2 regions of the Methylibium sp. genome follow, and region 1 is predicted to be linked to the other one. Evidence: predicted binding sites of a transcription regulator. Region 1 holds the regulator's gene; the other holds the start of a gene.
What was found. The regulator FNR, encoded in region 1, switches genes on or off when oxygen is low (the NO sensors DNR and NnrR bind a similar motif). The targets are predictions, from matches to a motif close to TTGATNNNNATCAA.

Region 1 (14,520 bases):
GTTCCTCGCTGCGGCGGTGGCGGAAATTCATCGCCATGGTGGGGTTGGGCGGGGTGCGCGCCGCTCAGTTCGGGCGGGACGTGAAGCGCAGCAGGTGCGGCATGATGCGCTCGCTCGCTTGCTCGAGATCGATGGTGTATTCGTCGATCCGCCCACGGAAGTAGCGGTAGAACATCAGCGAGGGAATGGCGACGACCAGTCCGAACGCGGTGTTGTAGAGCGCGATCGAGATGCCGTGCGCCAGTTGTTCCGGGTTGCCGCCGACGCCGGCGGTCGTCGCCGGAGCCTGCGAACCGAAGATCTCGATCATGCCGACCACGGTGCCGAACAGCCCCAGCAGCGGCGCGGCCGAGGCAATGGTGCCCAGCGTGTTCAGGTAGCGTTCGAGCCGGTGCACCGCAGCCCGGCCGGCCGTCTCGAAAGCGATGCGCAGGCCATCCTCGGTGATGCGCGGATCCGCGATCACGGCGCGCAGGCCGCTGGCGAGCACGCTGCCGAGTACCGAGTTGGCCGACAGCTTGTTCACGACCTCGGGCGCCGGCAGGCTCTTGCTGGTGACGGAGATCACTTCATCGAGCAGCCGCTGCGGCGCGACGCGCACGGTGCGCAGGCTGCTGAAACGCTCGATCACGAGGGCCAACGCGACGATGGAGCACAGGATGAGCGGCCAGATCGGCCAACCGGCGGCTTGTATGATCGAAAACAACGAAAGTCTCCAGATTCGAGTCGCGGCGATTATGGCCCGGCCCCAGCCGCGCCAGCCGCAACAGGCGACTTTGTGCGAGTCGGTGCAATCGTCCACCGTTGTTGTGGATAACTTTGTGGGCAACTGCTTCACCCCCCGCCCGAAACGCCCGCCAGTCAAGGCCGTGAACAGATTGCTCAAACAATGAGCACAAAAAAACACTTGAGAATCAACAGCTTGCACGATTTTGACGGGCTCATGACGGTGTCGATGCGGCGCCCGGCCTTGTCTGGCGCGGCTGTGGAGTTCCGGCCCCGCATATCGAGGGGGTTGCGGGCCGGCCGGAGCGGCGATGACCGGTGCTGATCGGTTCTCGGGGCGGGGCCTTGCGCCGCCCGCGCAGGGGCCGGGCCGGACCCCTGCGCCGCTGGTGTGGGAGGTCGCCGCGCTGGTGCATGCCGTTGCTGACACGCTGGCGGCGCGCTTTGCCGCCGTGGCAGTGCGCGGCGAGGTCTCCGGCTACACCCGGGCCGCCAGCGGCCACTGCTATTTCACGTTGAAGGACGCTGAAGGCACGGCCGCGCTGCGCTGCGCGATGTTTCGCCGCGCGGCGAGCCTGCTCGATTTCACGCCCGACGATGGCGATCTGGTCGAGTTGCGCGGCCGGTTGGCGGTCTACGAGCCGCGCGGCGAGCTGCAGTTCGTGGTGGAGGCCATGCAGCGCGCCGGGGCCGGTGCGCTGTACGAGCGCTTCCTGCGGCTCAAGGCCCAGCTCGAGGCCGAAGGCCTGTTCGATCCGGCGCGCAAGCGCCCGATCAGCCGCTACCCGTCCTGTGTCGGCGTGGTGACCTCGCTTGCGGCGGCAGCCTTGCACGATGTGCTGACCGCACTGCAGCGTCGCGCACCGCAGGTGCGGGTGGTCATCTACCCGAGCCCGGTACAGGGGGCCGACGCGCCGGCTGCGCTGGCGGCGGCGATCGAGGCGGCCGGCCGGCACGGCCGGGCCGACACGCTCATCGTCGCCCGCGGTGGCGGCTCGCTCGAAGATCTGTGGGCTTTCAATGAAGCGGTCGTGGTGCGCGCGGTCGCGGCCAGCCGCATCCCGGTCATTGCCGGCGTCGGTCACGAGACGGATGTGAGCCTGGTGGATTTCGCCGCCGACCTGCGCGCACCGACGCCGACCGCGGCGGCCGAACTCGCGGCCACGCCGCGCGAGGACGCCTTGCGACAGCTGGCCGGCACCGCGCGCTCCCTCTCGCGCAGCCTGGAACGCGGCCTGCAGCAGCAGGCGCAGCGGCTCGACCGGCTCACGCTGGCGCTGAGCCGTCCGGCCGAGCGCCTGAGCGGCCAGCGCAACCGGCTTGATCTGCTCGCGCAGCGCCTCGCGCATGGCGTGCGGACCGGCGTGCACGGGGCACGCACCGAACTGCAGCGCGCCGCACTGGCCCTGCACCATGGTGGCCGCTTGCTGCGCGAGCGACGCGCCCACGCGCTGCAGACGGTCCAGACGCGCCTGCAGGCGCTCGACCCGACGCGGGTCGTGGGACGCGGCTATGCCTTGATCGAAACCGCCGAGGGCGAACTGGTCGTCGATCCGCAGCAGTTGAAGGCAGGCCAGGACCTGAAGCTCACGCTGGCGCGCGGCCAGATCGGGCTGCGGGTCGATCGCGTGCTGCCGAAATGAAGAACCGGGCCGCAAGGCCCGGTTCGTCGTCGGGACCGCAGGGGATCAGAGGCCCGCGTTCTGCTGCGCCACCATGCAGTAGAGCATGGGGATCGACAGCATGGTGTTGGCGCGCGAGGTCAGCATCGCGAGCCGGCCAGCCTTGGCCTTTTCCTCGGGCGCAACGGTCACGATGCCCAGCGCCTTCTTCTGGTTCGGCCAAATGATGAACCAGACGTTGAAGGCCATCACCAAGGCCAGCCACATGCCGATGCCGATCGCGGTGACCGGCCGCTGCAGGCCCAGGGCCGCGGCGATATAGCCGTTCATCCAGGCCAGCAACAGCCCGGTGATCACGGTGGACAGTGCGGCCCAGCGGAACCAGAACAACGCGGTCGGCGCAATCACCTTGCCGATCGCCGGCTTTTGCTCATCGGGAATCTTCGGCATCGAGGGGATCTGCACGAAGTTGAAGTACCACAGCAGGCCGATCCACATCACGCCCGAGAGAACGTGCAGCCAGCGCATGAAGAACGCGCCCCAGGCATGGCCGAACTGGATGTTGCCGGCCAGCAGGACGATCAGGATCAGCAGCAGCACACCGGCGACCACGGTGCGTCCCAGGGACTGGAAGATTGCGCCCATCGACTCTCTCCTTGTTGTTGGAAGGCGATCAAACTATAGCGAAGTTAACGCAGCGCAGCGCCAGGCTTTTTTGCCTTGCGCGCACCTTGCATCGGGTTGCCGGGCATGATGTCCGCGTGGCGAGCCCGCCCCGCTCATCCCGATCAAACCCAAAAAAGGAAACACCCGATGGAACACGCTTTGCCTGCATTGCCGTACGCGATGGACGCCCTCGCGCCGCACCTCTCGAAAGAGACCTTCGAGTTCCACTACGGCAAGCACCACCAGGCCTATGTCACGAACCTCAACAACCTGATCAAGGGGACCGAGTTCGAGGCCCTGGGGCTGGAAGAGATCATCAAGAAATCGAGCGGCGGCGTGTTCAACAACGCGGCCCAGATCTGGAATCACACCTTCTTCTGGAACAGCATGAAGCCCAAGGGCGGCGGCGAGCCGAGCGGCGCGCTGGCCGCGGCCATCAACGCCAAGTGGGGCAGCCTGGCGGCCTTCAAGGAAGCCTTCACGAAGAGCGCGGTCGGCAATTTCGGCTCCGGCTGGACCTGGCTGGTGAAGAAGGCCGATGGCTCGGTGGACATCGTCAACACCGGCAATGCCGCCACGCCGCTGACCACCGCCGACAAGGCGCTGCTGACCGTCGACGTGTGGGAGCACGCCTACTACATCGATTTCCGCAACGCGCGTCCGAAGTTCGTCGAGACCTTCCTGAACTCGCTCGTGAACTGGGACTTCGCCGCGAAGAACTTCGTCTGAGCAAGACCCTGCACTGATCGATCGAGGCCGGTCCTGGACCGGCCTTTTTCATGATGCGCTCAGGGCTTGAAAGCCGGGCCGCTCAGCCGACTGCCGGCCTTGAATCCGCGTTTGGCGAACCAGCCCTGGTTCATCTCGAGCACCAGCCGCACCGGCTTCGTCGAGCACTTCGACTCCAGCGTCTGCGGCGGCATGTCGACGATCTGCAGGACCGTGCCGTCGTCGGCCAGGTAGGCGATCGACAGCGGCAGCAGCGTGTTCTTCATCCAGAAGCACTGCGTCGCCGCCTCCTCGAAGACGAACAGCATGCCGTCGTTGCTGCCCATCGTCGGCCGGTTCATCAGGCCGATCGCGCGCTGCTCGGGCGTGCGGGCGACCTCGGCCTGGATGTTGTGGATGCCCGCGTTGAGGCGAACGGCCGGCAGCTTCTGCGGACCGGTCTGGGCCAGGGTTGCAGGGCCTGACAACAGGGCGGCGAGCGCCAGCACGAGGCCGGCAGTGTGCGGGAGGCGAAGGCGCATGAACTTGATCTTTGTCAGCATGGGGGTGAAGGGCTGATCTAGAGTAACGCACGGGACGTTCCGTAGCCGACCGCACGCTGACGGCCGCAGCGTCTGCCCATGACGCCGATGCCCGCCACCAGCCTGCCCTTTCCCGCCACCCGCTCTCTCGCCGCCCACGCGCCCGATGGTGCGGCCGATCTGTCGGGTCGGCAGCGGGCGGCACTGGATGATGAAGCGGCCTTGGCCGCCTGCACCACCTGGCAAAACGGTGCCGACGGGCAACGCGAGGCCCGCACGCGGCTGTTGCTGCAGGGGCTGCACTGCGCCGCCTGTGCCGGGATCATCGAAGCCGCCTTGTTGCGGATCGAAGGCGTGCGCAGCGCGCAGGTCAACGCCGCGGCCGAGCGCGCCGAGGTGTGCTGGGATCCGCTGCGCACGCGGGCGTCGGTCTTGATCGATGCGGTGCAGCGCGCCGGCTACCAAGCCTATCTCGCCGACGCGCAAGACGCCTTGCGTGCACGCCAGGCCGAATCGCGCGCCGCGCTGTGGCGCCTGTTCGTCGCGGCCTTCTGCATGATGCAGGTGATGATGGCGGCAGCGCCCAGTTACTTCGCCGCGCCGGGCGACATCGCGCCCGACATCGCGGCGCTGCTGCGCTGGAGCGCCTGGGTGCTGACGCTGCCGGTGCTGCTGTTCTCGGCCCAGCCGTTCTTCGCCGGTGCCTGGCACGCGTTGCGCCAGCGCCGCGTCGGCATGGACGTGCCGGTCGCGCTGGGCATCGTGGTCACCTTCGTCGCCAGCAGCGCTGCGAGCTTCGATCCGGGCGGACCGTTCGGCCACGAGGTCTACTTCGACTCGCTGACCATGTTCGTCTGCTTCCTGCTGGCCGGCCGCTGGCTCGAGGCGCGCTCGCGCGAGCGCAGCACGCGCTCCCTTGATGCGCTGCTGCGCCGCCTGCCCGACAGCGTCGAGCGGCTGGCGGCCGATGGCAGCGTGGCCTGGGTGCCGGTGGCGCGGCTGGTGGCCGGCGACCGGGTGCGCGTTGCGGCGGGCCAGGCCTTTCCCGGTGACGGATTGATGATCGAAGGGCGCACCGAAGCCGATGAATCGCTGTTGACGGGCGAGTCGCGGCCACTGCCGCGCGGTGCCGGCGATGCGGTGATCGCCGGCAGCCTGAACCTCGTCGCGCCCGTGGTGGTGCAGCTGACGCAGGTCGGCACCGGCACGCGCCACCAGCAGATCGTCGATCTGATGCAGCGCGCGCTGGCCGAGCGGCCGACGCTGATGCGCGCGGCCGACCGCATCGCGGCGCCCTTCGTGGTCGGCGTGCTGCTGCTGTCCGGGCTGGCCTTCTGGGCCTGGCTGCAGATCGAGCCGGCGCGGGCGGTGTGGGTCGCAGTCTCGATCCTGATCGTGACCTGCCCGTGCGCGCTGTCGCTGGCCGCGCCGTCGGCACTGATCGCGGCGGCCGGCGCGCTGGCGCGGCGCGGCGTGCTGGTGCAGCGTCTCGATGCGCTCGAAGCCCTGGCCCATGTCGACGTTGCCTGCTTCGACAAGACCGGCACGCTCACCGAGGACCGGTTGGCACTGGCCCACATCGAGTTGCCGGCCGGGGCCGACCGCAGCGCCTGGCTGGCGCGGGCGGCCACGCTGGCCGCGCACTCGCACCACCCGCTGTCGGTGGCCTTGGTGCGCGCCGTGGCGCACGCCGGTGCCGAGGCGCGGACCTGGCGGGACGTGCGCGAGCATGCCGGGCAGGGCCTCGAGGCGTGCGACGCCGACGGGCGGCGCTGGCGGCTCGGGGCGGCGGCCTGGGTCGGTGCGCTGGCGCCCGAGGGCCTCGCTCGCCCGGCCGTGTGGCTCGCGCCGCAGGACGCGGGTGTTGGTGCCGAGGTCGCCCGGTTCGAGTTCGACGAGGCGCTGCGCCCGGACGCGACGGCATTGCTGCAGTCCCTGCGGGCGCAGGGCCTTGATCTGCGCCTGTTGTCCGGCGACCGCGCCGGCGCCGTGCAGGCGGTGGCACGGCGCCTCGGCTTGACGCAGGCGCTGCACGGGGCGGCGCCGCAGGACAAGCTGGCCGCGCTGCGCGGCTTGCAGCGCGAGGGCCACCGCGTGCTGATGGTCGGCGACGGACTCAACGACGGACCGGTGCTGGCCCAGGCCGACGTGTCCATCGCGCTCGGCCACGGCGCGGCGCTGGCGCAGCAGCGTGCCGATTTCGTGGTGCTCGGCAGCCGGCTGGGCGAGATCGCCCACGCGTGCGAACTGGCGCGCCGCTGCGCGCGCATCGTGCGGCAGAACCTGGCCTGGGCCGTGGCCTACAACGCGGTCTGCGTGCCGCTGGCGCTGCTGGGCTGGCTGCCGCCCTGGGCGGCCGGGCTGGGCATGGCCCTGAGTTCGCTGGTCGTCGTGGGCAACGCCCTGCGCCTGGCGCGTTGAAGGCAAGCAAGGCCATCCATGGACAGTCTGTACCTGTTGTTGCCGCTGTCGGTGCTGCTCGCGCTGGGCGTGCTCGGCGTGTTCGCGTGGGCGGTGCACCACGGCCAGTTCGACGACCTCGACCGCGAGGGTGCGCGGGTGCTTGAAGAGGTCGAGCCGTGCGGCGCCCAGACCACACCCTTGCAGTCGACATCGAACGCATCGCTCGATCCTTGACCGGCATCAAGCCGGGCGCCCGCGCCCGTCGCGACACTCGGTGCCATCGACAGGACCCGAGGAGAGTTCGATGAATGCACAGGCGGCCAAAGGCACAGCGCTGGTCTACGAGGATCGCGTGGTCACGCAGTTCGCGCTGGCGGCGGTGCTGTGGGGTGTGGTCGGCATGACCGTCGGCGTGTTCATCGCCGCCCAGCTGACGTGGCCGGAGCTCAACTTCGGCATCCCCTGGCTGAGTTACGGCCGGCTGCGGCCGCTGCACACCAACGCGGTGATCTTCGCTTTCGGTGGCTGCGCGCTGATGGCGACATCCTTTCACGTCGTGCAGCGCACCGGCCAGACCCGCTTGTTCGCGCCGGCGCTGGCGAGCTTCGTGTTCTGGGGCTGGCAGGCGGTGATCGTGCTGGCAGCGCTCACGCTGCCGCTGGGCTTCACGAGCGGCAAGGAGTACGCCGAACTCGAGTGGCCGATCGACATCCTGATCACGCTGGTCTGGGTGGCCTATGCGATCGTGTTCTTCGGCACCATCGGCATCCGCAAAGTGCGCCACATCTACGTGGCCAACTGGTTCTTCGGCGCCTTCATCCTGACGGTGGCGCTGCTGCACCTGGTCAACAGCGCCGCGCTGCCGGTGAGCCTGACCAAGAGCTACTCGGCCTACGCCGGTGTGCAGGACGCGATGGTGCAGTGGTGGTACGGCCACAACGCGGTCGGTTTCTTCCTGACCGCGGGCTTCCTGGGAATGATGTACTACTACATCCCCAAGCAGGCCGAGCGCCCGGTCTACAGCTACCGGCTGTCGATCGTTCACTTCTGGGCGCTGATCTTCACCTACATGTGGGCGGGGCCGCACCACCTGCACTACACCGCGCTGCCTGACTGGGCGCAGAGCGTCGGCATGGTGTTCTCGCTGGTGCTGCTGGCGCCGAGCTGGGGCGGGATGATCAACGGGATCATGACGCTCAGCGGCGCCTGGCACAAGCTGCGCGACGACCCGATCCTGAAGTTCCTGATCGTCTCGCTGTCCTTCTACGGCATGTCGACCTTCGAGGGTCCGATGATGTCGATCAAGACGGTGAACGCGCTGTCCCACTACACCGACTGGACCATCGGCCACGTGCACAGCGGTGCGCTCGGCTGGGTCGGCTTCATCTCGATGGGCTCGCTGTACTACCTGATCCCGCGCATGTTCGGCCGCAAGGAGATGTTCAGCGTGCGTGCGATCGAGCTGCACTTCTGGATCGCGACCATCGGCGTCGTGCTCTACATCGCCGCGATGTGGATCGCCGGCGTGATGCAGGGGCTGATGTGGCGTTCGGTGAACCCCGACGGCACGCTGGTCTACAGCTTCGTCGAGGGCGTGAAGGCGACCTTCCCGTTCTACGTGGTGCGCCTGCTGGGCGGGCTGCTGTACCTGGGCGGCATGCTGCTGATGGCGTGGAACGTCGTGATGACCGTGAAGGTGGGCAGCCGTGAGCGCGTGCCCGTGCCAACCTCGCTCGCAAGAGCCTGAGTCACCCGTCAAGGACCTGATGACATGAGCAACGAACACAATACGGCGCCGGCCAGCGGCCACGCGCGCATCGAGACGTCGAACTGGCTGATGATCGTGCTGATCCTGGTGGTGGTGGCGATCGGCGGTCTGGTCGAGATCGTGCCACTGTTCTTCCAGCGCAGCACCACCGAGCCGGTGGCCGGCCTCAAGCCCTACACCGCGCTGCAGCTCGCCGGCCGCGACGTCTACGTGCGTGAGGGCTGCTACAACTGCCACTCGCAGATGATCCGGCCGTTCCGTGCCGAGACGCTGCGCTATGGCCACTACTCGGTGGCCGGCGAGTTCGTCTACGACCGGCCGTTCCAGTGGGGCAGCAAACGCACGGGCCCCGACCTGCAGCGCGTGGGCGGTCGCTACAGCGACGAGTGGCACCGCATCCACCTGAACAACCCGCGCGACCTGGTGCCGGAGTCGAACATGCCGGCCTACACGTGGCTCGCGACGGCGCCGGTCGACGCCGCGATCATGCCCACCAAGCTCAAGGTCCTGCGGCAGCTCGGTGCGCCCTACAGCGACGCCGAGGTCGCGCAGGCGGCCGACGACGTCAAGGGCAAGACCGAACTCGATGCCCTGGTGGCCTATCTGCAGGTGCTCGGCACCGCGGTGAAGTGAGGAGCGTGAGATGAACCTGAATGAACTGCGGGCGGCGGTGACGCTGCTGTCCTTCCTTGTCTTCATCGGCATCGTGGCCTGGACGATGGCGCGGCGCCGCCGCGAGGCCTTCGACGAGGCGGCGCAGCTGCCGTTCGCGGCCGGCGACGAGCCCAACCGGCTGGAGGGCCGCCATGAGTGATTTCGTCACGAGCGGCTGGCCGCTCTTCATCGGCATCGTCACGGTCGTGGGCCTGGCGGCCTGCCTGATACTGCTGTTCATCGCCAGCCGGCGCAAGGTGATGGCGGGCGACAACACGACCGGCCACGTGTGGGACGGAGACCTGCGCGAGTTGAACAACCCGCTGCCACTGTGGTGGGTGGGGCTGTTCGTGCTGACCGTGCTGTTCGGTGCGCTCTATCTGGTGCTCTATCCCGGGCTGGGCTCCAATCCGGGCCAGTTCGACTGGACCTCGCGCTCGCAGTACCAGGCGGAGATGGAGCGTGGCCGTGCCGAGGCCGAACCCCTCTACACCCGCTTCGCCGCCATGCCGGCGGCCGAACTGGCGCGCGACCCGCAGGCGCATGCCCTGGGCGAGCGGCTCTTCATCAACAACTGCGCCCAGTGCCACGGCTCCGACGCGCACGGCAGCAAGGGCTTCCCGAACCTGACCGACAACGACTGGCTGCACGGCGGTGCGCCCGAGCAGATCGCGCAGACCATCGCACAGGGGCGCCAGGGCATGATGCCGCCGATGGCCGCGGCGGTCGGCAGCGCCGAGGACGTGCGCAACGTCGCCAACTACGTGCTGAGCCTGTCCGGCAGCCCGCACGACAGCATCGCTGCACAACTGGGGCGCGAGAAGTTCGGTGCCTGCGCGGCCTGCCACGGTCCGGGCGGCAAGGGCAATCAGGCCCTGGGCGCACCCAACCTGAGCGACAAGATCTGGCTGCACGGCTGGGGCGAGGACGCGGTGATGAAGATGGTCAACGAAGGCAAGACCAACGTGATGCCGGCGCATGCCGGGCGGCTGAGCGAGGCGCAGATCCAGGTGCTGGCCGCTTACGTCTGGGGGCTGTCGAACACCGGCGGCGCCGCGGTCGCGGCGAAGCAGTGAACTGCCGGAGCGCGACCCCGAGCCGCTGATGAATCGTCCTGCCTCACGCGTCATCCCCATCGCTGCCGCGCCCGACGACACGGGCGAGATGGTGTCGCTGTACGCGAAGCAGGCGACGATCCATGCGCGCGCGGTGCACGGCTGGTTCGCCGCCTGGCGCTGGGCGCTGGTGTGGCTCACGCAACTGGTGTTCTACGGCCTGCCGTGGCTGCCGTGGAACGGCCGCCCGGCGGTGCTGTTCGACCTGGGGGCGCGGCGCTTCTACATCTTCGACCTGGTGCTCTATCCGCAGGACTTCATCTACCTCACCGGCCTGCTGATCCTGTCGGCCTACGGCCTGTTCCTGTTCACCGCCGTGGCCGGTCGTCTGTGGTGCGGCTACGCCTGCCCGCAGACGGTCTACACCGAGATCTTCATGTGGGTCGAGCACCATATCGAAGGCGACCGGCAGGCGCGCCTGAAGCTCGACGCCACGCCCTGGGGCGCCGCGAAGCTGGCCCGCAAATCGGCCAAGCATGCGGTGTGGCTGGCGATCGGGCTGTGGACCGGCTTCACCTTCGTCGGCTACTTCACGCCGATCCGCGAGCTGGGCGGCGAGGCCCTGAGCCTGTTCGGTCTCGCCGGCCCGGGTGCCGCCGGGCCGGGCCCCTGGGAGTGGTTCTGGGTGCTGTTCTACGGCTTTGCGACCTACGGCAATGCCGGCTTCATGCGCGAGCAGGTCTGCAAGTACATGTGCCCCTATGCGCGCTTCCAGAGCGCGATGTTCGACCACGACACGCTGATCATCAGCTACGACACCGCGCGCGGCGAGCCGCGCGGCTCGCGCCCGCGCAGCCTGGCGCACGACGCGCTGGCGGCCCAGGGCAAGGGCGACTGCATCGACTGCACGCTGTGCGTGCAGGTCTGCCCGACCGGCATCGACATCCGCCAGGGGCTGCAGTACGAGTGCATCGGCTGCGCCGCCTGCATCGACGTCTGCGACGGCGTGATGGACAAGATGGACTATCCGCGCGGCCTGATCCGCTACGCGACGCAGAACGGCCTGGCCGCCGGCCGCAGCACGCTGGACTGGCGCCGGGTGTTCCGTCCGCGGGTGCTCGTGTACAGCGTGATCCTGCTGCTGGTCTCGGGCGGTTTCGTTGCCAGCCTGGCACTGCGCAGCCCGGTGCGGGTCGACGTGGTGCGCGACCGTGGCACGCTGGCGCGGCTGGTCGACGAAGGGCGCATCGAGAACGTCTACCGTCTGCAGGTGATGAACGCGACCGAATCCGCGCAGCGCTACCGCGTGGCCGTGAGCGGCATCGCCGGTGCCCAAGCGCAGGTGCGCGGCGAGGTGCTGCTGGCGCCGGCCGAGTCGCGCTGGGTGCCGGTGGCCGTGCAGATCCCGCCGCAGACGGCCGCGGCGCTGGGGCCGGGCGCGCACCCCTTGCGTTTCGAGCTCACACGCGAGGTCGACGGCAGTCAGCCGGCGTTCAGCGTGGTCGAGAAGTCCACTTTCGTCGTGCCGCGCTGAGTGCGGTACGCTGCTCACCAGGAGAGTCTCCATGGCACAGACGAACGCAAAGATCCTGGCGCCCTCCCCGGCAGCGCAGCTGCCGTGGTGGCGCGAGCCCATGCTCTGGCTGGTGCTCGGCGGGCCGCTCGTGGTGGTGGTGGCCGCCATCGCCACCGCCGTGATTGCCGTGCGCGGCAGCGACCCGGTGCTCAGCCGCGCGAGCGAGTCCCTCGACAGCAGCACGCCTGCGGTGCAGGCACGCAACCACGCGGCCACGCCCAGGGCGCCGCACTAGGGCCGGCCGGGACACGCCATGAGGCAACGCACGTTGTGGATCGCCTGGCCCTCGTTCATGATGGCTGGCGTGCTCGAGATGCTGGTGTTCAGCGCCGCCGATCCCGCCGACTTGAGCGGCTGGGTCGGCAGTGCGTTGCAGAGCGTGTCACCGGCGGGTGTGTACACGCTGGCCTTCTTCAGCTTCTGGATCGTGTGCGCGCTCACGTCGATGCTGACGCTGCTGCTGGCGACGCCGGAGCCCGAGGGAACCGAGCCGCGCCGCTGGCCCTGAGTGAGCGGGGGCCTCCGCGCTCGGGGGCTCAGCAGGGGCCGTTGACGAGCCGGCGCAAGCCGGCTTCGTCGAGCACGCGGATGTCGCGTTGCTTCACTTCGAGCAGCCCCTCGTCCTGGAACTTCGAGAAGGTGCGGCTCACCGTCTCGAGCTTGAGGCCGAGGTAGCTGCCGATCTCCTCGCGCGTCATGCGCAGCACCAGCGACGAGGCCGAGAAGCCGCGCGCCTGCAGCCGCTGCGTCAGATTGAGCAGGAAGGCGGCGAGCCGCTCCTCGGCGCGCATGCTGCCGAGCAGCAGCATCACGCCGTGGTCGCGCACGATCTCGCGGCTCATGATCTTGTGGAACTGGTGCTGCAGCGGTGTCGACTCGCGCGAGAGCGTCTCGAGCTGCGTGTAGGGGATCTGGCAGACCTGCGAGTCCTCGAGCGCCACGGCGTCGCAGGCATGGCGGTCGGTGCTGATGCCGTCCAACCCGAGCAGCTCGCCCGCCATCTGGAAGCCGGTGACCTGGTCGCGTCCGTCGTCGGCCGAGACGCGGGTCTTGAAGAAGCCGGTGCGTACCGCGTAGAGCGACTCGAAGCGATCACCGGCGTGGAACAGCGCGTCGCCGCGCTTGACGGCACGGCGGCCACCCACCAGTTCGTCGATCCGGTCGAGGTCCGCATCCGACAGGCCGACCGGCAGGCACAACTCGCGCAGGTTGCAGCTCGAGCAGGCAACCTTGAGCGCTTCGATGCGGATGGGTTGTTCCATGCGGACCATTATGGGTGCGCGCTCGGCGTGAGCTCCGCAAGGCGCGTCAGCGGGTGTGTCCGGGGCAAGTTGCATGATCGGCCTCAAGATGAGTGCAGATTGTCCGGGCCCGTCGACCCCGGGGCTTGATGCAGATCAAGTGCAGGGCGCTGGGCGCTGGGCACAGTCTGGGCATGTCCAGCACTCCCACGACCGCCAAGCCGGCGCCCGCCGCACCGACCGAGGAGCTTCTGAGCCGACTGGACGCGGGCGGGCCGCGCTACACCTCCTATCCCACGGCGGACCGCTTCGTCGAGGCCTTCGGTCCCGCCCAGTACCGGCAGGCGTTGGGGCAGCGCCGCAGCGGCCCGCAGTCGGCCGGTGCGGTGGGCGGCAGTTCACCGCTGTCGCTGTACGTGCACGTTCCGTTCTGCGAATCGGTCTGCTACTACTGCGCCTGCAACAAGGTGATCACGCGCCAGCACCGGCATGGCGCGGAGTACCTGGAGTCGCTCGGACAGGAGATCGCGCTGCACGTGGGCGCGCTCGGCCCGGGGCAGCGCGTGAGCCAGCTGCACCTCGGCGGCGGCACGCCGACTTTCCTCAGCGACGGCGAACTCACGCAACTGATGTCGCTGCTGCGCGCGGCCTTCGACGTGCAGACGCAGGCCGAATGTTCGATCGAGGTCGACCCCCGCACCGTCGATGCCGGGCGGCTGGCGCACCTGAAACACCTCGGCTTCAACCGCCTGAGCTTTGGCGTGCAGGACTTCGATCCTGCCGTGCAGCAGGCGGTGCACCGCATCCAGCCGCAGGAGCAGGTCTCGGCACTGATGGCCAGTGCCCGCGCGCTGGGCTTCGATTCGATCAACATCGACCTGATCCACGGTCTGCCGAAGCAGACGCCGGCTTCGCTGGCACGCACGGTGGAGCAAGTGGCCCGGCTGCGGCCGGACCGCGTGGCGCTCTACGGCTACGCGCACCTGCCGCAGCGCTTCAAGCCGCAGCGGCGCATCCATGCGCAGGACCTGCCCGGCACGGCGCAGCGTGTCACGATGCTGTCGAACGCGATCGCCGGCTTCCTGGAGCACGGCTACGACTACATCGGCATGGACCACTTCGCGCTGCCGACCGATGCGCTGGCGACGGCCAAGCGCCAGGGGCGGCTGCACCGCAACTTCCAGGGCTACAGCACCCAGCCCGACTGCGATCTGATCGGCCTGGGCGTGTCGGCGATCGGTCGCGTCGGTGCGACCTACAGCCAGAACGCCAAGTCGCTGCCGGAGTACCAGGACGCCTTGCGCGCCGGCGAACTGCCGGTGGTGCGCGGCCTCGTGCTGACGCGCGACGACGTGGTGCGCCGCTCGGTGATCATGGCGCTGATGTGCCAGGGCCGGGTGGTGTTCGAGTCGATCGAGCTGGCCCATCTGCTCGACTTCAGGCGCTACTTCGATGCCGAGCTGCAGCGGCTCGAGCCGCTGGTCGGGCAGGGCCTGGTCGAGATCGACGCCGACGCGATCCAGCTCACGCCGCTGGGCTGGTACTTCGTGCGTGCGGTG
Region 2 (14,520 bases), 850 kb from region 1:
GCCGGTGTGAAGAGCCCGGTCGAGGTCGGCACCGAGGTCCTGCGCGCGCTGGCGCAGCGCGCCGAAGCGGCCCTGGGCGGCCCGCTGGTCGGTGCGGTGATCACGGTGCCGGCCTACTTCGACGATGCGCAGCGCCAGGCCACGAAAGACGCCGCGCAGCGCGCCGGCCTGAACGTGCTGCGGCTGCTCAACGAGCCCACGGCCGCCGCGGTGGCCTACGGCCTGGACACCGCGAACGAAGGCATCTACGCGGTGTACGACCTGGGCGGCGGCACCTTCGACGTGTCCATCCTGCGCCTCGCGCGCGGCGTGTTCGAGGTGCTGTCCACCAACGGCGACGCGATGCTGGGCGGCGACGACTTCGACACCTGCCTGGTGCGCTGGTTCTGCGAGCAGCAGCCGCGCTTCGAATGGAGCGAGCAGGATGCCGCCGCATTGAACGCAGCGGCCCGCAGCGCCAAGGAAGCCTTGAGCAGCGAGCTCGAGGTGACGATGCACTGCGAGCGCGGCGACGGCGTCGCACAGACCGCACGGCTGACCCGCGAGGTCTTCGAGGCCCAGACGGGCGCGCTGGTCCAGCGCAGCATCGCGCCGCTCAAGCGGGCGCTGCGCGATGCCGGCCTGAAGGCGGCCGAGATCGACGGCATCGTGCTGGTCGGCGGGGCCACCCGCATGCCCCAGGTGCGCCGCGCGGTGAGCGAATTCTTCGGCCGCGAGCCGCACACCGACATCGACCCCGACCAGGCGGTGGCGCTGGGCGCGGCGATCCAGGCCGACCAGCTGGCCGGCAACCGCGCCGTCGGCGACGCGGGCCTGCTGCTGCTCGACGTGTGCCCGCTGTCGCTGGGCCTGGAGACCATGGGCGGTCTGGTCGAGAAGATCATTCCGCGCAACACCACGGTGCCGACCGCGCGCGCCCAGGAGTTCACCACCTTCAAGGACGGCCAGACCGCGATGGCCATCCATGTGGTGCAGGGCGAACGCGAGCTGGTCAGCGAATGCCGGTCATTGGCGCGTTTCACGCTGCGCGGCATCCCGCCGATGGTGGCCGGTGCCGCACGCATCCGCGTCACGTTCCAGATCGACGCCGACGGCCTGCTGTCGGTGAGCGCCGCCGAGCAGACCACCGGCGTGCAGACGCACGTCGAGGTCAAGCCCAGCTACGGCCTGGGCCACGACACCGTCGCCGACATGCTGCGCAGCGCGCTGACCAGCGCCGAAGCCGATGCCGCCGCACGCATGCTGCGCGAGGCCGAGGTCGAGGCACGCCGGCTGCTCGATGCGGTGGATGGCGCGCTCGGCGCGGACGAGGCCTTGCTGCTGCCGCGCGAGCAGTTCCAGATCCTGCGCACGATGCAGGATGTCGCCGACCTGCTCGAGCAATGTGCCACCGACGAAGGCGGCAACCTGGGCGAGCAGAAGGACTTGCGCGAAGGCTTGCGCCACGCCACCGAAGCGCTCAATGCCGCGACCACGGCCTTTGCCGCGCGGCGCATGAACGCGCGGGTGCGCGAGGCGCTGTCGGGCCGCAGCCTCGAACAGCTCGACGTCTGAATCCACCGGAGACTCGCATGACTGCCTCGGTCCAACTCTCGCCGGCGCCGCACGGCGTGGTCAAGCCCGGCACCGAAGTCACGGTGCTGCCGCATCCCGACCTGTGCCCCGAAGGCCTGGTCTTCGAGGCGCGCAACGGCCGCAAGCTGGTCGACGAGTTGCTCGCCCAGGGCGTGGCGATCGAGCATGCCTGCGAGAAGGTCTGTGCCTGCGCGACCTGCCATGTGCACGTGCGCTCGGGCGCCGAGTTCCTGGTGCCGGCCGACGACGAAGAAGAGGACCAGCTCGACGACGCCTGGGGCCTGGATGCGCAGTCGCGCCTGTCGTGCTGCGTCAAGGTCAAGGGCCCGGCCCTGGTGATCGAGCTGCCGCTCTACACGAAGAACCACGCCCGCGAGAAGTGATACGGCCGTTGCATTCAAACGCATCCGATTGGATGTCGGGCGAGGGCTCGTTGCGGTCTTCGGTGTCTTGTCGGGAAAGCTGACTGTCCAAGGTCAGCGGGGGCGCTGAGCCGGGTCGCTGTGTTGCGTTCATGTCCCCCGGTGCCGGCCTCACGGCCGCCCCCTCCTCCTTTACTTCACTCCACACAGCAACCCGCCCCAGCGCCGCCACCACCGCGGCCTTCTCGGACGTGAATACCTTCGCAGGCGGCGATGGTGAGTGCTGGCGAGGGCGTCGGGTGAGCGGCGCAGCGAAGTTAAGGAGGAGGGGTCGGCCTTCAGGCCGACTCCGGGGGACATGAGCGGAGCCGCTCGCCCGGGGGCCTCGCCAGCACCGCGCGGTACCTGCAGGTGGCCCTCATGGCCATCTTCTGCGTTGTGGAGGGTCCCGCGTGGCGCGGCTGTCGACAACCGAACAATCGGCACACCCTATCTCGAAGCGAAAAACCTGCATCTTTTCAATGACTTAGCACGCCCAGGGAGATGGCACAGCGCTTGCGAAGAAGCAGTTGCCGACCTTCGGAGCCCGCGATGTACGTCCCCAGCCCTTCCTGGCCCTTGACCCTCAACGACACGACCCTGCGCGATGGCGAGCAGACCGCGGGCGTGGTCTTCACGGGCGAAGAGAAACTCGCGATCGCGCAGGCGCTGGACGATGCCGGCGTGCCCGAGATCGAGGTCGGCGCGGCCGCGATGGGTGAGGCCGAGATCGAGCTGATTCGCGCCATCACGCAGGCCGGCCTGCGGGCCCGCACGATGGTGTGGGCGCGCATGTCGGCACTCGACCTGCGCGCCGCGGCGCACTGCGCGGCCGACATCGTTCACCTGGCCGTGCCGGTCTCCGACCAGCAGATCGAACGCAAGCTCTCGCGCGACCGCGGCTGGGTGCTCGGCATGGTGCAGCGTTGCGTGAGCGCGGCCCGCGATGCCGGCCTGACGCCGAGCGTCGGGCTCGAAGACGCGTCACGCGCCGATCGTGGTTTCCTGGCGCAGGTGGCACAAACCGCACAGCTTGCCGGCGCGGTGCGCGTGCGCTACGCCGACACGCTCGGCATCCTCGATCCCTTCGGCACCTTCGAGCGCATCGCCGAGCTGCGCGGTGCCACCGACATCGACATCGAGATCCATGCGCACGACGACCTGGGGCTGGCCGCGGCCAACACGCTGGCCGCGTTCCGCGCCGGCGCAACGCATGCGAGCACCACGGTCAACGGCCTCGGCGAGCGGGCCGGCAATGCGGCGCTCGAAGAGATCGTGATGGGCTTGCGTCACCTGCACGGCGTCGAGTGCGGCGTCGACAGCCGTGCGTTGCCGGGCTTGTCGGAGCTGGTCGGGACCGCCGCCGGCCGCCCGGTGCCCGCGGGCAAGTGCATCGTCGGCGAGGCCGTGTTTTCGCACGAATCCGGCATCCATGTCGACGGCCTGATCAAGGACCGACGCAACTACGAAAGCTTCGACCCCGCCGAGCTGGGCCGCAGCCACCGCATCGTGCTGGGCAAGCACTCCGGCTCGGCCGGCGTGCGGGCCGCGTTCGGGCGCCTGGACCTGCAGCTCACCGAGGAGTCGGTGCCCCGGCTGATCGAGCGCATCCGCGATCACGCGATGCGCACCAAGCGCGCGCCGGACGACGCCGAACTCAAGCGCCTGTACCTCGACGTGCTGCCGCGGATGCGGCAGGCGGCCTGATCCTCAACCCACGCAGAAAGCCCGCCATGGACGGTTTGATCCAAAAGCTCAAGGCCCTCTCCAGCGCCAACGAGTTCCTCGACTTCTTCGGTATCGACTACGACGAGCGTGTCGTTCACGTGAATCGCCTGCACATCCTCAAGCGCTTCTACCAGTACCTGCACCGCGCCGAGGGCCTGGACGCGCTGGACGAGGTCGAGATGTTCCGCCGCTACCGCGAGATGCTGGTGCAGGCCTATCAAGACTTCACCGCCTCGAGCGCAGCGCAGGAGAAGGTCTTCAAGGTCTTCCAGGACACCGACGGCAAGCAACACGTCACCGTCGATGCGCTGCGGTCGAGCCTGAGCGCGCGCCGCGCCGCCTGAGCATCCAACGCACGGAGCACCGTCATGCACATCGTCGTCTGCATCAAGCAGGTTCCGGACTCCGCGCAGATCCGCGTGCACCCGGTGACCAACACCATCATGCGCCAGGGTGTGCCGGCCATCGTCAACCCCTACGACCTGTTCGCGCTGGAAGAAGCGCTGCGGCTGAAGGACCAGTTCGGTGGCCGCGTCACCATGCTGTGCATGGGCCCGCCCCAGGCCGAGGACGCGCTGCGCAAGTGCATCAGCTTCGGCGCCACCGATGCGATCCTCGTGACCGACCGCGCCTTCGCCGGTGCCGACACCCTGGCCACGTCGTACGCGCTGGCTGCCGCGATCCGCAAGATCGGCCAGGAGCAGGCGGTGGACCTGGTCTTCACCGGCAAGCAGACGATCGACGGCGACACCGCGCAGGTCGGCCCCGGCATCGCCAAGCGCCTGGGCCTGAACCTGCTGACCTACGTGAGCGGCATCCGGGAAGTCGATCTCGACGCGCGCCGGCTCAAGGTCGAGCGCCGCGCCGAAGGCGGCGTGCAGGTGCTGGACTCCACCTTGCCGTCGCTGATCACGATGCTCGAAGGCACCAACGAGATGCGCTTCGCGTCGATGGAAGACATGCTGCGCGCCGCGCGCTTCCCGGTGCGCAAGTGGAACAAGGAAGACGCCGGCATCGAAGACCTCGCGAAGATCGGTCTGAAAGGCTCGCCCACCATTGTCAGCAAGGTCTTCGGCCCCACGCCGCGCAGCAGCAAGGCCGACGTCCAGACCGTCGCCGACACCAGCGTGCAGGACGTGACGCTGAACCTGCTGCAGAAGATCTTCACCGCCCACCCGACGCTCGAAGACGAGCTGGTGGAACGCCTCAGCGCCTAAGGAGCAGATATGAACGTTGTGACCACACGCTCATGGCGGGCCGCCGCGCCGGGCCGCCCCAAGCAAGGCCCGACCCTCCCGGAGGGTCGATCGACGTACCCGGCGAGCGGGGTGTCGTCATCATGAGCGACGCCCCGAAACCCGCGCCTGCCCGGCCTGCCGGCAGAGCCGGACGAAACACCGAGCTGTCCGAAGCGCTCAAGGCCTACAAGGGCGTGTGGGTCTTCATCGAGCACGACCGCGGCCATGTCAACCCGGTCAGCTGGGAGCTGATGGGCGAGGCCCGCAAGCTGGCCGACAAGCTGCAGGTCGATGTGGCCGGCGTGCTGATGGGCGGCCCCGACGAGCCGCTCGACGCCTTCGCGAAAGACGCCTACGCGTTTGGCGCCGACCGCTGCTACTTCGTGCGCGACCCGGTCCTGAAGGGCTACCGCAACGAGCCCTTCACCAAGGGCCTGACCGACCTGGTCAACAAGCACCAGCCCGAGATCATGCTGCTCGGTGCCACGACGATGGGCCGCGACCTGGCCGGCTCGGTGGCCACCACGCTCGGCACCGGCCTGACGGCCGACTGCACCGAGCTCAACATCGACGGCCGCGCGCTGGCCGCCACCCGCCCGACCTTCGGCGGCTCGCTGCTGTGCACGATCATGACGCTGGCCTACCGGCCGCAGATGGCGACGATCCGGCCGCGCGTGATGCAGATGCCCCGGCGCGACGACAGCCGCAGCGGCGACGGCGTCGAGATGCCGCTCGGCATGATCGAGACCGACATCGTCACCAAGCTGCTCGAATTCATCCCCGATGCCAACCGCAACACCGTGAACCTGGCCTATGCCGACGTCATCGTCACCGGCGGCAAGGGCATGAAGCAGCCCGATAACTTCAAGCTGATCTGGGACCTGGCGCGCGTGCTCGGCGCCGAGGTCGGCGGCACGCGCCCGGTGGTGCAGGCCGGCTGGATCGAGGCCGATCGCCAGGTCGGCCAGACCGGCAAGACGGTGCGGCCCAAGCTCTACATCGCCGCCGGCGTCAGTGGTGCGATCCAGCACCGCGTGGGCATGGAGAGCTCGGACGTGATCGTCGCGATCAACACCGACCCGAACGCGCCGATCTTCGAGTTCGCGCACTACGGCATCGTCGGCAACGCGATGCAGGTGCTGCCGGTGCTGACGGAAACCTTCCGCAGCTATCTCGACAAGCGCATCCGCAAGGTTGCGTGATGGCCCACCCCCGAAGCGCCTGCGGCGTTCACTTGGCAAGACGCTCGATCAAGGAGTTCTGTGATGGCTGAAAAATTCGATGCGATCGTGGTCGGCGCAGGCCCTTCGGGCAACGCCGCGGCCTACACGCTGGCCAAAGCGGGCCTGAAGGTGCTGCAGATCGAGCGCGGTGAGTACCCGGGCTCGAAGAACGTACAGGGCGCGATCCTGTACTCCCAGGCGCTCGAGCAGATCATTCCCGACTTCCGCGACGACGCGCCGCTGGAGCGCCACATCATCGAGCAGCGCATGTGGCTGCTCGACGACCACAGCTTCGTCGGCACCCACTACCGCAGCGACGACTACAACAAGCCGCCCTACAACCGCTACACGATCATCCGCGCGCAGTTCGACAAGTGGTTCTCGTCGAAGGTGCGTGAAGCCGGCGCGCTGCTGATCTGCGAGACCACCGTCGAGCACCTGCTGATGGACGGCGACAAGGTCATCGGCGTGCACTGCGACCGCATGGGCGGCGACGTGTTCGCCGACGTGGTGATCCTGGCCGACGGCGTGAACTCGACGCTGGCGCGCAAGGCCGGCTTCCACGGCGAGCTCTCGTCGAAGAACGTCGCGCTCGCGGTCAAGGAGATCCTCTTCATGCCCGAAGAGACGATCCAGGCCCGCTTCAACATCAACGAGGAAGAGGGCGTGGTGATCGAGATGATGGGCTCGGTCACCGAGGGCATGGTCGGCACCGGCTTCCTCTACACCAACAAGGACTCGCTGACGATCGGTGTGGGCTGCATGCTCGGCGACTTCAAGTCCAACCCGAACAAGACCACGCCGTACGCGCTGCTGGAGAAGCTCAAGCGCCACCCGTCGATCGCGCCGCTGATCGAAGGCGGCGAGATGAAGGAGTACTGCGCCCACCTGATCCCGGAAGGCGGCTTCAACGCGGTGCCGAAGATCTTCGGCGACGGCTGGATGATCGTCGGCGACTCGGGCGGCTTCGTCAACGCCGCGCACCGCGAAGGCTCCAACCTGGCGATGACCACCGGACGGCTGGCGGCCGAGACCGTGATCGCCGCCCGGGCTGCCGGCAAGGCGATGAGCGCGAAGACGCTGAAGGCCTACAAGGACGCGCTCGACGACAGCTTCGTGATGAAGGACCTGAAGAAGTACCGCCACCTGCCCGACGTGCTGGAAACCAGCCCGCAGTTCTTCACCACCTACCCCGGGCTCGTCAACCGGGCGGCCAAGACGATGTTCACCGTCGACGGCATCGACAAGATGACGAAGCAGCGCGAGATCACGGGCAGCTTCAAGGCGGCCCGCAAGCTCACCGGACTGGTGGGCGACGCATTCAAACTTTGGAGGGCCACGCGATGAGCACCGTGCTGAACGTCGAGGACAAGCTGTTCCAGAACCGCTACAAGGTCGACCACGGCCGGCCGCACATCAAGATCAAGGATGCGGCGATCTGCTCCAACGAATGCGAGTCGCAGCAGTGCACCTACGTGTGCCCGGCGGCCTGCTACAAGGCCGAAGGCAACGGCGCGGTGACCCTCATCACCGACGGCTGCCTCGAATGCGGCAGCTGCCGCGTCATCTGCACCGAGCACACCAACGTGGCCTGGGAGTACCCGCGCGGCGGGCACGGCATCCTGTTCAAGTTCGGCTGAGCGCGCGAGTCGAGATCGATGCGGACCGCGAGCCCGCGCACCGGGGACGAGAAGGGTGACCTTCTCGCCCCTCTTTTTTGAAGGAGAGCTTGGATGCATCGGACGCTGACCAACAAGGGCCGCTTCGCCGTGACGGCCATGATCGACCTGGCCTTGCAGTCGCGCTCCGGGCCGGTGGCGCTGACCGTCATCGGCCGGCGCCAGGAGATCTCCCAGTCCTACCTGGAGCAGCTGTTCGGCAAGCTGCGCCGCCATGCCCTGGTGCGGGCCACCCGCGGGCCGGGCGGCGGCTACACGCTGGGCCGCAAGTCCGAAGAGATCAGCGTCGCCGACATCATCGTCGCGGTCGCCGTCGACAAGTCCGGCGAGAGCGTCGACCGCCCCCGCAAGACAGGCAGCAAGGGCGACAGCGCCGGCCACGGCATGACGCACGACCTGTGGAGCGGCCTGAACGCCAAGCTGATCGCCTGCCTCGATTCCGTCTCGCTGAAGACGCTGGTCGACGAGCAGCTTGCCAAGGGCGTGTCGGTCGATGACGCCCCACCGGTCAAGCGCGCCATTTCGCTGCGACCGGTGGTCAAGCCCATCAAGGTGACCGCACCCAATTCGGTGTTCGCGCTGGGCAAGGCCCTGTCGAAGCGACGCGATGACGATGATGATGACGATGCCCGCGCACGGCCCGACCTGGCGCCGCTGGCGGCGCGGCCGCGCCGCTCGACCCGCGCACAGTGGGCGCGATGACCCCGTGAGCCCCTGCCTCAACCAAGATCCGCCATGACCAAACCCTTGCGCCACGTCTTCGTCTGCAGCCAGCAGCGCCCGCCCAACCACCCGCGCGGCTCCTGCGCGGCAGCCGGGGCCTCGCCGCTGCTGCAGGCCTTCTGGGCCGAGCTGCAGAAGCGCCAGGCCTACGAGCAGATCGCCATCACCTACTCGGGCTGCCTCGGCCCCTGCGACGGTGGCCCGAACGTGCTGGTCTACCCGGAGGGCGTGCTCTACCGCGGCGTCACGCCGGCCGACGTGGCCGAGGTCTTCGACCGGCATCTCGAAGGCGGCGAGGTGGTCGAGCGCCTGCGTGCCGACGCCGCGCTGTGGTGAGCCTGCATCCGGCGCACCAAACGACGACGGCGCGCAAGCACGGGCGCAGGCGCAAGTGAACGACCTTTGACCTGGATCAAATCCAGGGAACGAATCGCGACGGTGCCCCTCTGCGGCACCGGGTCGGGCCGGGTTCTTGCACCCCGAGCCTTGCAACCCGGTGCAGCGACCGTCAGCGCCCCGGGTTGACGCGCAACATGCACCGGCGTGCACCACCATGCATCCCCCGCGTGCGCAACGGTGAGTGAGGTCGTCCATGGTCCGCACGAGTCAGCAGGAACGCTCCCATGTGGAGCTGATCACGGTCTACGAGATCTGCCGCATCCTCGGCGCATCGCTCGATCTGCAGCGCAGCTTTCGCGAGGCACTGAACGTCCTGACCGCCCACATCGGCCTGCCCCGCGCGATGATCGTGCTGGCCGACGATGACGGCGAGCCGCTGCGCGTGCACAGCGCGGTGGGCCTGGACAATGAACAGGTCAAGCGCGGCGTGTGGCACAGCGGCGAGGGCGTGATCGGCCGCGTCTACCGCTCCGGCGTGCCGGTGACGGTGCCCGATGTCACCCAGTCGGCCGAGTTCATCGACCGCACCGGCGCCTTCAGTGCCCAGGAGGGCCGCATGATGTCCTTCATGGTCGTGCCGATCAAGACCGAGCGCATCAAGCTGGGCGTGCTGGCGGCGCAGCGCACCGTCGAGGGCAATGCACGGCTGTCGGACGACCAGCGCATCCTCACGATGGCCGCCTCGCTGATGGCGCAGGCCCTGGTGCTGTCGCGTGCCGTGACCGAAGAGCACCAGCGGCTGCAGCTGGAGACCACGCGCCTGCAGAAGGCGCTGGCGCCCGAGCCGCGCGGCCGCTACGCGCTCGACAACGTGGTGGGCGTCTCGCGCGCCATGCAGGAGGTCTTCGGCGAGGTGCACCAGGCTGCGCCCTCGCGTGCCACGGTGCTCCTGCGCGGCGAGTCGGGCACCGGCAAGGAAGCGATCGCGCGCGCCATCCACTACCTGTCGCCGCGCAAGGACGCACCGTTCATCAAGGTCAACTGCGCGGCACTGACCGAGTCGCTGCTGGAGAGCGAGCTCTTCGGCCATGAGCGCGGCGCCTTCACCGGCGCGGTCGGCGACCGCAAGGGCCGCTTCGAGCAGGCCCACACCGGCACCCTGTTCCTCGACGAGGTGGGCGACGTGTCGCCGTCGTTCCAGGCCAAGCTGCTGCGCGTGCTGCAGGAGCGCGAGTTCGAGCGCGTGGGCGGCAACCGCACGATCAAGGTCGACGTGCGCCTGATCTGCGCCACCAACCGCGACCTGGAGAAGATGGTCAAGCGCGGCGAGTACCGGGCCGACCTCTACTACCGCATCAACGTGGTCTCGATCGCGCTGCCGCCGCTGCGCGAGCGGCGCGAGGACATCCCGCCGCTGGTGGCGCACTTCGTCGACCGCTACAACAAGGAGAACCGCCGCAAGCTCAAGATCGCCGCCGACGCGATGGAGGTGCTCACGCATTGCTACTGGCCGGGCAATGTGCGCGAGTTGGAGAACTGTATCGAGCGCACCGCCACCATGGTGCAAGGCGACGTGATCCGCGGCGTCGCGTTTCCGTGTCGCCACAACCGCTGCCTGACGCAGACGCTGCACCACCTCGAGAGTGATGACGCGGTGTCGCCGGTCCGCATGCCGACGTCGCTGCGCATCCCGGTGCGGCCGACGGGCAGGGAACTGCCGCGCCCGGTGGAAGACGAACCGCCGCGCCCGGCGGGCGCCGATGCCGGCGAGGACTGGGGCGATGACGAGCCGGGAGCGGATGACGAAGTGCTGCGCATCGGCCCGACCGAGCACCTGAACGGCGCGCCGCGCCAGTTCGGCAACGAGCCGCCCGAGGGCGAGCGCGAGCGGCTGATCTGGGCCATGGAACAGTGCGCCTGGGTCCAGGCCAAGGCCGCGCGCTTGCTGAGGGTCACGCCACGCCAGCTCGGCTACGCGCTGCGCAAGTACAGCATCGAGGTGCACAAGTTCTGATGCCAACTCGCGTTAGAACCTGTCGAATCACCCGGTGTCTTTCAACTCGTCGCAGCTGTTCGTGGGCGTGGGTTGTCGCTGAAGTTCAAAGCGTCTACTGGCCAGCCGCCTGCCGGCACCGAGCGGTGCTGGCGAGGCCACCGGGCGAGCGGCTCCGCTCATGTCCCCCGGGGTCGGCCTGAAGGCCGCCCCCTCCTCCTTTACTTCGCTACGCCGCTCACCCGACGCCCTCGCCAGCACTCACTATCGCCGCCTGCCACGGCAGTCAAACCCCGGCGCCCACGCTGACGTGCCGGTCTTTGACGTCGACCATGACGAGGCGCACACTGGTCGCCCCCTGGAGTTCGACAGCTGCCGAGGCCCGCAGGCGACAGCCGCTCGATCGCAATTTCACCGGAGACCGCCATGCTGGAATCGCTGCGTCCCGACCCCACATTCCACCCGTCGCCGCGCCTGGCGATGGAGGCCGAACCGGAGCGCATCGCCTACACCGCGCTGCTGTCGCCCGATGCCTCGCGCCCCGACGCGCTGGCCGTGGTCGATGTCAATCCGGCTTCCAGCACTTACGGCAGCCTGCTGCATCGGCTCGACATGCCCCATCGGGGTGACGAGTTCCACCACTTTGGCTGGAATGCGTGCAGTTCCGCGCTGTCGCCGATGTCCGGCCACGCATTCCTGAAGCGGCGCTACCTGGTCATTCCGGGCATCCGCTCGTCACGCCTGTACATCGTCGACACGCAACCCGACCCGGCGCGGCCGACGATCGCGCGCGTGATCGAACCCGAAGAGGTCATGCGCAAGACCGGCTATTCGCGTCCGCACACCGTGCACTGCGGCCCCGAGGGCATCTACATCAGCACGCTCGGCGGCGGTGGCGTCGATGGCACCGACGGACCGGCCGGCGTGTTCCTGATGGACTGCGAGAGCTTCGAGATCCTCGGCAAGTGGGAGATCGATCGCGGCCCGCAGAAGCTGCACTACGACTTCTGGTGGAACCTGCCGCGCGACTACATGGTCTCCAGCGAATGGGGCCTGCCGCCGCAGTTCGAGAACGGCATCGTCGCCGACGACCTGCTCGGCAATCGCTACGGGCATCAACTGCATTTCTGGGATCTGCGCGCGCGGCGCCACACGCAGACCATCGACCTCGGCGCAAACCACCAGATGGCGCTCGAGATCCGCCCGGCGCACGATCCGACGCGCGAATACGGCTTTCTGGGCGTCGTGGTCGACACGACCAACCTCGAAGGCTCGATCTGGACCTGGTACCGCGAAGGCGGGAAATTCCACGCCGCGAAGACCGCGGTGATTCCGCCCGAGCCGGCCGATGCATCGCTGCTGCCGCCCTTGCTCAAGGGCTTCGGCGCGGTGCCGCCGCTGATCAGCGACATCGACCTGTCGCTGGACGACCGCTTTCTCTACGTGGCGTGCTGGGGCACCGGCGAGTTGCGGCAGTACGAGGTGTCCGATCCGATGAAGCCGCGGCTGGCCGGCAGCGTGCACATCGGCGGCATCGCCCGGCGCGGCAGGCATCCGAACGGCAGCAGCTTCGGCGGCGGGCCGCAGATGACCGAAATCAGCCGCGACGGCAAGCGCGTGTACTTCACGAACTCGCTCTACAGCAGTTGGGACAGGCAGTTCTATCCGGACGGCGTGCCGGGCCGGCAGGTGATGTGCAATGTCGGCAAGGACGGCGGCATCACGCTCGACGATCGGTTCGTCGTCGACTTCGGGCCGAACTACGGCGCGCACCAGATCCGCCTGCAGGGCGGCGACTGCTCGACCGATTCGTTCTGCTATCCGTCGGCGTGACGCCGCCGCCGCAGTGACCACCGGCGCCACCGCGACGCTGTGGGCGGGCGTCGTGCTGATCGGCGCCTATCACGGCTTGAATCCGGCGATGGGCTGGCCGCTGGCGGTGGCCAATGGCCTGGCCGAGAAGCGCGCCGCCGCGCTGCTCGGCACCTTCGTGCCGCTCGGCGCCGGCCACCTGCTGGCGATGATGCTCGTGCTCGTGCCCTTCGCGCTGCTGTCGTGGCTGGTCACGTGGAGCCGCGAGATACGCGTCGGCGCAGGGATCCTGGTCGTGCTGTTCGGCGTGTCGCGGCTGTTCCTGCGCCGCCATCCGCGCTGGCTCGTTCGCGTGCGGCCGACGCAGCTCGTGCTGTGGTCGCTGCTGATGGCCACGGCGCACGGTGCCGCGCTGATGCTGCTGCCCGTTCTCATGGGCTTGTGCGAGGCGCCGGCGACTGCGGCAAGCCTCTCGCCAGGCGCCTTCGATCACGAAGCCGTGATGGCGCTGATGCGCCGGGGCGTGGGCACGGCGGTCGCGGTCTCGCTGCTGCACTCGGCCGCCATGATCGTCGCCGGGTTTGCCGCCGCGTGGATCGTCTACCGATACCTCGGCCTGCGCGCCCTGCGGTCGGCCTGGTTCAACCTGGACAAGCTGTGGGCGCTCTGCCTGATCGCATCGGGCGCCGCCGCGGTTGCCATGGCGCTGTCGCAGTCCATGCCCGGCAGCTGATCGCGCGGGCCGGGTCCCGAGCCCTCCGCTCGCGTGAGCTGGCCCTAGCCAAGCACCACCGGGATCGTCAGCACCGCCCGGCGCCCGATCTGGGCGTTGACCTTCTGGCGCACCGCCTCGACCTTGAACGGGCGCGTGATCGTCGAGCGCGCGCCCAGCGCGAGCGCCTGCGCGACCCCGGCGTCGCCGGCCGGGCCGCAGGCGATCACGGGCACGCCCGGCAGCGCGGCGAGCAGCGCGCTCACCCCCGGCGCACCCTCGGCCTCGATCACGCTGGCGCCGAGCAGGATCACGTCCAGCGCCATGCCCTGCGCGCGCGCGATGGCCTGCGCGCTGGAGGTCACCACGTTCACTTCGAGTTCGTCGGCGAGCATGAACTGCAGCGCCATCGCGCTGATGTCGTCGCTGTCGATGATGAACGCGCGCTTGGTTTCCACGGCGCGCTGGGTGTCGACACCAATCTGCATTGGAGGCTCCTTGAAGGCTGAGGGCTGATGGGGCTGCCGGAGCAAGCGCCGTGCCCCCGTGCGCGCCACCGGGGGCCGTTGTCCGTGTGACCTCGGCACATGTTGTGTTTGTCGGCATCCGAACACCCGACGAACAATGCAAGTGCCTGATTTACAAGGGATTCGCCTTGGCACGCGTCTCGCAATGGGAGCCCATCCACCACCCACACAGCACGAGGTCTGCCGATGTCGCCCAACACTGCTTACGTAGACGCTTCCCAACTTGGCAAATCGCGTCAGGCGGTCAGTCAGATTCTCGAGACCGCGGCCTCGGGCGGCTGCGGCACGACGGGCGGCGAGGGCAAGGCCAGCTGTGGCACCTCGGGCGGGCCGGACGACATGCCCGAAGAGATCTGGAACAAGGTCAAGAACCACCCCTGCTATTCGGAAGAAGCCCACCACCACTATGCGCGCATGCACGTGGCGGTGGCCCCGGCCTGCAACATCCAGTGCAACTACTGCAATCGCAAGTACGACTGCAGCAATGAATCGCGCCCCGGCGTCGTGAGCCAGAAGCTCACGCCCGAGCAGGCCGTCAAGAAGGTGGTCGCGGTCGCCAGCGAGATCCCG

Region 2: nifA (nif-specific transcriptional activator NifA) is a predicted target of FNR. The motif match lies at 8,970-8,983, and genes of this name have one in related genera.

What each region holds. Positions count from the first base shown of each region.
Region 1 is NZ_OZ257250.1:580,301-594,820, forward strand. Features, by position in the region: gene ACQY9S_RS02690 (ExbD/TolR family protein) at 1-31, opposite strand, end outside; gene ACQY9S_RS02695 (MotA/TolQ/ExbB proton channel family protein) at 65-706, opposite strand; gene xseA (exodeoxyribonuclease VII large subunit) at 1,038-2,369, shown strand; gene ACQY9S_RS02705 (urate hydroxylase PuuD) at 2,415-2,993, opposite strand; gene sodB (superoxide dismutase [Fe]) at 3,162-3,743, shown strand; gene ACQY9S_RS02715 (DUF192 domain-containing protein) at 3,803-4,285, opposite strand; gene ACQY9S_RS02720 (heavy metal translocating P-type ATPase) at 4,364-6,685, shown strand; gene ccoS (cbb3-type cytochrome oxidase assembly protein CcoS) at 6,704-6,901, shown strand; gene ccoN (cytochrome-c oxidase, cbb3-type subunit I) at 6,972-8,414, shown strand; gene ccoO (cytochrome-c oxidase, cbb3-type subunit II) at 8,439-9,068, shown strand; gene ACQY9S_RS02740 (cbb3-type cytochrome oxidase subunit 3) at 9,079-9,249, shown strand; gene ccoP (cytochrome-c oxidase, cbb3-type subunit III) at 9,242-10,165, shown strand; gene ccoG (cytochrome c oxidase accessory protein CcoG) at 10,194-11,678, shown strand; gene ACQY9S_RS02755 (hypothetical protein) at 11,710-11,955, shown strand; gene ACQY9S_RS02760 (hypothetical protein) at 11,974-12,228, shown strand; gene fnr (fumarate/nitrate reduction transcriptional regulator Fnr) at 12,257-12,982, opposite strand; gene hemN (oxygen-independent coproporphyrinogen III oxidase) at 13,156-14,520, shown strand, end outside.
Region 2 is NZ_OZ257250.1:4,248,343-4,262,862, forward strand. Features, by position in the region: gene hscA (Fe-S protein assembly chaperone HscA) at 1-1,554, shown strand, start outside; gene fdx (ISC system 2Fe-2S type ferredoxin) at 1,572-1,958, shown strand; gene nifV (homocitrate synthase) at 2,529-3,683, shown strand; gene nifW (nitrogenase stabilizing/protective protein NifW) at 3,710-4,048, shown strand; gene ACQY9S_RS20065 (electron transfer flavoprotein subunit beta/FixA family protein) at 4,073-4,921, shown strand; gene ACQY9S_RS20070 (electron transfer flavoprotein subunit alpha/FixB family protein) at 5,044-6,144, shown strand; gene ACQY9S_RS20075 (FAD-dependent oxidoreductase) at 6,208-7,512, shown strand; gene ACQY9S_RS20080 (ferredoxin family protein) at 7,509-7,805, shown strand; partial or broken gene ACQY9S_RS20085 (Rrf2 family transcriptional regulator) at 7,899-8,444, shown strand; gene ACQY9S_RS20090 ((2Fe-2S) ferredoxin domain-containing protein) at 8,580-8,903, shown strand; gene nifA (nif-specific transcriptional activator NifA) at 9,160-10,920, shown strand; gene ACQY9S_RS20100 (selenium-binding protein SBP56-related protein) at 11,326-12,732, shown strand; gene ACQY9S_RS20105 (hypothetical protein) at 12,746-13,444, shown strand; gene ACQY9S_RS20110 (response regulator) at 13,489-13,911, opposite strand; gene nifB (nitrogenase cofactor biosynthesis protein NifB) at 14,137-14,520, shown strand, end outside.